DNA from 2 places in the Mesobacillus thioparans genome. Region 1 is predicted to be linked to the other one. Evidence: a T-box and tRNA genes for the amino acid it is inferred to sense, from the RefSeq annotation. Region 1 holds a T-box; the other holds one or more tRNA genes.

Region 1 (3,412 bases):
CCTTGAATGGTCTTTGTTCAGTGAACTCAAGTCCCTGGAAAATCATCCTTGAAACCCAGAAGAAGATAATATCATATCCGGTTACTAGTGCAGCTGTCGGGTAATAGCGCTTGTAATCAGCTGCTTCCTCGTTCGGCCAGCCCATTGTCGAGAATGGCCATAGCGCTGAGCTGAACCATGTATCAAGAACGTCATTGTCTTGTTCCCAGTTCTCAGGGTCTGCAGGCGGCTCATGGTCTACATATACCTCACCTGTTTCCTTATGGTACCAGGCCGGGATGCGATGGCCCCACCATAGCTGACGGGAAATACACCAGTCGCGGATATTTTCCATCCAGCGCATATACGTGTTTTCAAAGCGCTCAGGAACAAAGTTGACCTTTTCTTCCTTGCTTTGAAGCGCGATGGCCTCATCAGCTAGCGGCTGCATTTTAACAAACCACTGAGTTGACAGGTATGGCTCGACAACTGCTCCGCTGCGCTCAGAGTGTCCTACTGAGTGCATGTGCTCTTCAATCTTGAACAATACGCCAGCATCCTGAAGGTCCTTGACGATTTGCTTGCGGCACTCGAAACGGTCCATGCCCTGATACTTGCCTGCTTTCGCGTTCATTGAGCCATCTTCGTTCATGACCAGGACTCTTTCAAGGTTATGACGGTTGCCGATCTCAAAGTCGTTAGGGTCATGTGCCGGCGTGATTTTTACTGCGCCAGAACCGAATTCCATGTCAACATAATCATCACCGACAATCGGAATCTCACGGCCAACGATTGGCAGGATGACTGTCTTGCCGATTAAGTGCTTGTAGCGGTCATCTTCCGGATGGACAGCAACCGCTGTATCACCAAGCATCGTTTCCGGTCTTGTCGTGGCGATTTCGATATGGCCGCTGCCACCTGCTAGCGGATATCTCATATGATAGAAAGCGCCCTGAACGTCTTTATGGATAACCTCGATATCAGATAAAGCTGTTTTCGCAGCAGGATCCCAGTTGATGATATATTCGCCGCGATAAATCAAGCCTTTGCGGTATAACGAAACGAATACTTCTTTAACTGCCTTCGAAAGGCCTTCATCCAATGTGAAACGCTCGCGGCTATAATCAAGGCCAAGGCCAAGCTTAGACCACTGTGTGCGGATATGCTGTGCATATTCTTCTTTCCATTTCCATGCTTCTTCTAAAAACTTTTCTCGGCCCAGTTCGTAGCGGTTGATGCCCTGGCTGCGAAGCTTCTCGTCAACCTTCGCCTGTGTGGCGATCCCGGCATGGTCCATTCCCGGGAGCCATAGAACATCGTAGCCCTGCATCCGCTTCATGCGTGTCAGGATATCCTGCAGAGCTGTGTCCCACGCATGGCCAAGATGCAGCTTACCGGTTACGTTCGGCGGCGGAATCACGATTGTATAAGGCTTCTTCGTTTCATCATCTTTCGCTTCGAAAAACTTTCCCTTGACCCACCATTCATAGCGCCCCTGCTCAATCGAAGACGGATCATATTTGGTCGGCATCGACAAATTCTCTTCCATCATTTTTTCCTCCATTCCAATGCTTTTCTTTGGAAAAATAAAAAACTCCATTCGCCATAAAAGGACGAATGGAGTATGTTCGCGGTACCACCTTTTTTCCCAGCAACGGTAAAAACAGTTCTGCTGCTGGCTCAAATACGGATAACGGTTCTTCACCGTCGCCTGTTACTGAGAAGATTCCGTTCCCAGGCGATGCTCAAGGGCGACCTTCCATGGTTCCTGCTTAGAAGTCCTCCCAGCTGCTGGACTTCCTCTCTTAAAGCTGGCTGCTCATGTACTCTTCCCTGTCACTGCTTTGCGTTATTTTTGGTTTTTGTATATTAGTTATACTACCTAAAAAAGAGGATTGACGTCAATCATCATTTCCTATTTTTTATTATTTTATACTTCTTGGCTCATGCTGTGCCAATAATCAGCACATTTTGAGCCCATGCCACATAGAATAAAAAAGGGATATCTTACATGCTTGGAGGGATGGCAATGAAGAGAAAGAGGTATAATCCATATACACTCCCAAGGTGGGCGAGGACGGCGAGGGCAGTGTGCGCACAGCTGATCATTCCTTTTTGTGTATTCCAGGGAATCCGCACCCTTTTCTTCCCTTCGACCTTCGATGTTTTCTTGCTTTCGATTTTCATTCTGATCGCTTTGGCAATCAAATTCGAAATGATTTAGGGAGCCTTAGAGCAGCTTTCAGCTCTGGGCTCCCTCTTGTTTTGCCTGCTCCTTCTGCTTCTCGAGATCATCCATTTTGGTTACCACATAACCAGTATTGCTCAAAAGCCAGTACTGGCGCTGGAGCTTCTGGACAAATTTCCGCTCATCCACTTCTTTCTTGCGCTGATGGTACGTCTCCGCGACACGGATGATGCCTGACGGGAAGGCAAGATAGCTCATGAATAATTGCATTTCATCGTCCCGGAATGGAAAATGCTTCAGGTATACATAAATCCAGTCAATGATTTCATCGCCGTATTTCGGCTGTGTTTTTAACGACCTGGCCAAAAACGGCAGCAAATCCTGGATAGGAGAACCCCTTCTTGCCTTTTCGAAATTGATGAAATAGCCGTAACCCCGTTCATCGAACAAAAAATGATCAGGAGAGACTTTGCCATGAAGCGTCACGGTCCTCGTTTTCTTTTTCTCCTTCGTTTTTTCACTCCATGCTTCCAGCTTTTGTCTGGCAAACTGCATGGCCTGCTGAATCTGGATGTAATACAGACAGAAAGTCAGTTCAAATGGAGACATATACACCCTGTTTTCGCAGCTCTCAAGGAAACCTTTGACGAATTCCTCTTCTTTTTCCCACTCCTTCAATGTCTGCTCATAATGCTCTTGCTTAACTTCCGGGCTGATTTCCAGCTCCTTGGCTGACAGGGTATGCATTCGCGCCAGCTCCCTGAACAGCTGCTTATGCCTTTCAGATTGATCCTCCCTGATGGCATTGGGCATCCATGGCATTAAATAATACAAGGAATTATTATGCAAAATCCCATATCGACCGTCATTTGCTGGGTAGACAGGAACAATCCTGTTATAGCCCTTTTGGTAAAGAGTCTGGATATGCTTGATAAAATCCGTTCCTTCGTACGGATGGATTTTTTTCAAAGCAAAGGTTCCTGATTTGCTATAGACCTTCTTGATTTTCCCATAGTCCTCCGCAAAATAGGGCTCGATTGGATAGTGCTTCAACACAGCAGATTCTTCTTTTAAAAAATTGCGATCATCCATCGGATCACTCGCCTACTTTCTGGAACTTCTATGCATGAATAGAGTTGGGCAGGTGCTAGAACACACCTGCCCATACTTAGTGCTGTCACAATCCCAGCCAGCAGCCCAGCCAGCAGCCCAGCCAGCCCTGACAACCAGCTTCCTTTTGGACAA
Region 2 (3,412 bases), on a different contig from region 1:
AACCTGGACTTACCTCATCTGGGTAGTATTTTCAGCGATTTCCGGGATGCTTGCAATCGGTGCTGGCATAATCGGTTTCTGGATGCGTAAATTGTATTGGTGGGAGAGAGTGGTCGGAATCGTAGGTGGAATTATGCTGATCTATCCAGAGGGAATGACAGATATAATCGGCCTTGGTCTATTCGTACTGCTTGTAGCGCTTCAGTTCCTCATCAAGGATAAAAGTACTGTCAAACCAAATACAGCCAATTAATGAATGATGGAAAGGAGTCCTTTACAAGGGCTTCTTTTTTTTAGCTGCTTTTAAGGAACTTCTGTTTGTCTGGCATCACAGATAGGATGTTTTCTTTTTTGAACAGACGGTCAGCCTTTCTGAGAAAACAATATGCTTTAAAAAAACCTTCATGGATTTCTCTTACGATTATCCGCCGCTGAGTAATTTGCTTATTTGCAGCCATATAAATCATATTCACAGGAATTTTTTCGACAAGGGACTTTTCAAGAAGAAGATTCAAAGTGTTTCACTCCTTTGAGTTATTAATTATATTATACCCGAACACTCGTTCTTTATTCAATTACTTTAGAACGTTTGTTCGTAATTTATTTCTAGGAATCATGATATAATTTAAAATGGAGGTGTAAAGATGGAGAGTGAGATGCTTAAGATATTTGATCCGCAGGGGACTTGCCTTGGCAAAGCCACGAGGCATGAAGCGCATAAAGCTGGACACTGGCACGAGACATTTCATTGCTGGTTCACAGAGAGAATCAACGGGAAAGACTTTCTTTATTTTCAAATCCGGAGTTCCGTCAAAAAAGACTATCCAGACTTGCTTGACATAACTGCTGCAGGACATCTCCTTGCTGATGAAATACCTGTTGACGGACTGAGAGAAGTGAAAGAGGAACTTGGCATAGACCTGGCTTTTGAAGATTTACATACACTAGGAACAATCCATGATACACTGGTCAGTCCGGGATTCATTGACCGGGAACTATGCCATGTCTATTTGTACAAGGAACATCAGCCATTTGAAAATTTCCGGCTGCAAAAAGAGGAGGTCTCAGGAATCATGACCACGAGCCTTTCAGATTTTGAAGCCCTGTGGTTTGCCAACCGGAAAATTACGGTGAAAGGCTTCCAGGCAGGTGAAAATGGCGAAAAGAAACTTCATGAAATGCAGGTGGCGAAAAAAGATTTTGTACCCCATGAAGATGACTATATTCAAAGGGTAATCCATGGGATAAGAAATTCATAATCTATGTATATTTTATGCTGAAATATTATTGACATTATGGTGAATTCAGTATATATTAATAAATGTCCTAATCAAACAGGACAGCCTATAACGATTCCTTAGCTCAGCTGGGAGAGCGCTACCTTGACAGGGTAGAGGTCGCTGGTTCGAACCCAGTAGGAATCATACTTTTGGAAAAGCCTCCATTCCTTATAGATGAAAGGATGGAGGCTTTTTTTGTTTTTTTCAACACTTCTTTTAAAAGTTTTTGCTTATATACCAGACAAGTAGGCGTGATTTAATCAGCCACTACCTTATCAAACCTTATTGCTGTTTACAGTACAAAAAGTTCAGTTAAGTTCAATGCTTAACTGAACTTTTTTATATTAGGTACTGATATTATACCCTTCTTACTATTTCCCGTTAATTTAGAGTCATAATTTCATTTGAATTAGAAAAAATAAGGATTAGGAAAGGAGGGATAGCAAATGTCTTTGAAAAAGTGCGTTACAGGATTGATTTTTTTTCTTGCAATGTTTTTGGTTGTGACAACTTTTGGCATACAAGGCGGTTTTGCCGAAACGGGTGTTATAACTAAACCAATGGAGAATGTTAAGGTGATTGAGGTTGAGTTGAACGATGATTACTTTAATCCCAAAGAGATCACCATTTCAAACGAAACAACTACAACATTGATATTGAAAAACAAAGGGAAGAAAGAGCATACCTTTACAGTGGAGAAGCTTGGAATTGACATCGAGCTCCAGCCAGGAAAAGCAAAAAACATTTCTGTGAAACCAGAACAGAAGGGTACTTATGAATTGAAATGCCGGTACCATTTCCAGGAAGGTATGGTTGGGAAGGTAAATGTTAATTAAAAAGCAGGTACAATAATGTACTGAGTACCCAAAAAGTTAGAGTGAAATCTAACTTTTTGGGGTCACATCAATGCTCCCTTTTAGGTTTAAAATAGTAAGGATAGTTCCGCTTCTAATGATTATAAATAAAATGTACGGTAAGGCATATATCATTTAAGAGGAGGTGGAAAGTTGTATTTTTTTAAGCCTATTTCTAATGAAGTGCGTCTACCCCAACAAATATTCAAAAAACGCACAAAAACGATGAAGCTTATTTTGGGGTCATTTTTCACTTGTATTGCCGTGATTCTCCAGGCTGCTGGCGGCTTTTTACCAGGTATAGGATTATTTTTAAGTCCGCTAGCCACTGCACCTATTTTGTTATGTTCCATGTTTTCCCTGCCACTCGGGTTAATGTGCTACTTTCTAACCATTATATTGTTATTTATCCTGCAGCCAAGTGAAGTAATTGTATTCCCCTTTACAACAGGATTGTTGGGCCTTGGCATAGGAGCAGCATTTTACTTTTTTAGGAAGAGATTAAGCATTATTGCGACAGGTACAATTTTTTTAATGTTAGGAATTATAATTCTGCTATTTATCTTCGACTTTCCCGTTTTAGGCCCAGTGGTTTCAGATTCCTTTTCATTTCTTACAACCGTAGGAATCCTTTTATTTGCTTTCCTTTATAGCTGGTTATGGGTTGAAATTGCATTAAACATACTTAAAAGGTTAAAAATGTATTTATAATTTAGTGTCTGCTAAATCCTCGTACTATTGCCTAGCAGGTAAAGCCCGCAGAAGTCAGATAGGGTTTAAGATTCAAGGAATGATTTCAAAAATAGTACCCTGGTTAAAGTCTGTCACTTTCATCGAGCCATAAACCCCCAAATATAATCTGGTTTGGTCTAGATTCGCTCCCAAACTAACATAATAAGCAGATTCAGATCCAAAATTGTAGTCAGTTTCAATAACACTATAATCATTTAGTTTATAGTCTGGCCTTACCCTAGTATAAGCTAATACTCCTTTAACTGGAGTGGTCGATTCTTCTTTGCGGGCCAAATCGGTAAACACAACGCTTCCGGTTAAAGCCGGGATTCCTTTCCCCATATATGGATGGACCCCTGTAAGGGCAGTTCCCCCAAACTTATCTGGTCGTGAATCTTCATGATAATAACTAGTTAATGGCTGAATTCGCCTAACTGATGTCTCAATTGCTTCGTTGTAATAAACAATGGTTTTCTCATCCGAATTCGAATTAGCAGAGCAGACATTAATAATTGAAGTAGGAAATGCACCTTCCCAACCACGCCA

What was found. The T-box of region 1 lies ahead of ACNAZ4_RS13605 (valine--tRNA ligase). A T-box ahead of a tRNA ligase gene usually reads a tRNA of that ligase, here a tRNA-Val.
Region 2: it encodes a tRNA-Val, which carries the amino acid that the T-box ahead of ACNAZ4_RS13605 (valine--tRNA ligase) is inferred to sense. The anticodon was not compared.

The regions. Positions count from the first base shown of each region.
Region 1 covers NZ_CBCSFH010000007.1:182,564-185,975, forward strand. The annotation lists gene ACNAZ4_RS13605 (valine--tRNA ligase) at 1-1,531, opposite strand, end outside; T-box leader at 1,586-1,828, opposite strand; gene ACNAZ4_RS13610 (hypothetical protein) at 2,009-2,203, shown strand; gene ysxE (spore coat protein YsxE) at 2,222-3,259, opposite strand; gene ACNAZ4_RS13620 (hypothetical protein) at 3,294-3,412, shown strand, end outside.
Region 2 covers NZ_CBCSFH010000001.1:565,218-568,629, reverse strand. The annotation lists gene ACNAZ4_RS02925 (TRAP transporter permease) at 1-253, shown strand, start outside; gene ACNAZ4_RS02920 (NUDIX hydrolase) at 645-1,259, shown strand; tRNA gene ACNAZ4_RS02915 (tRNA-Val) at 1,352-1,424, shown strand; gene ACNAZ4_RS02910 (cupredoxin domain-containing protein) at 1,727-2,116, shown strand; gene ACNAZ4_RS02905 (YybS family protein) at 2,288-2,845, shown strand; partial or broken gene ACNAZ4_RS02900 (PQQ-dependent sugar dehydrogenase) at 2,918-3,412, opposite strand, start outside.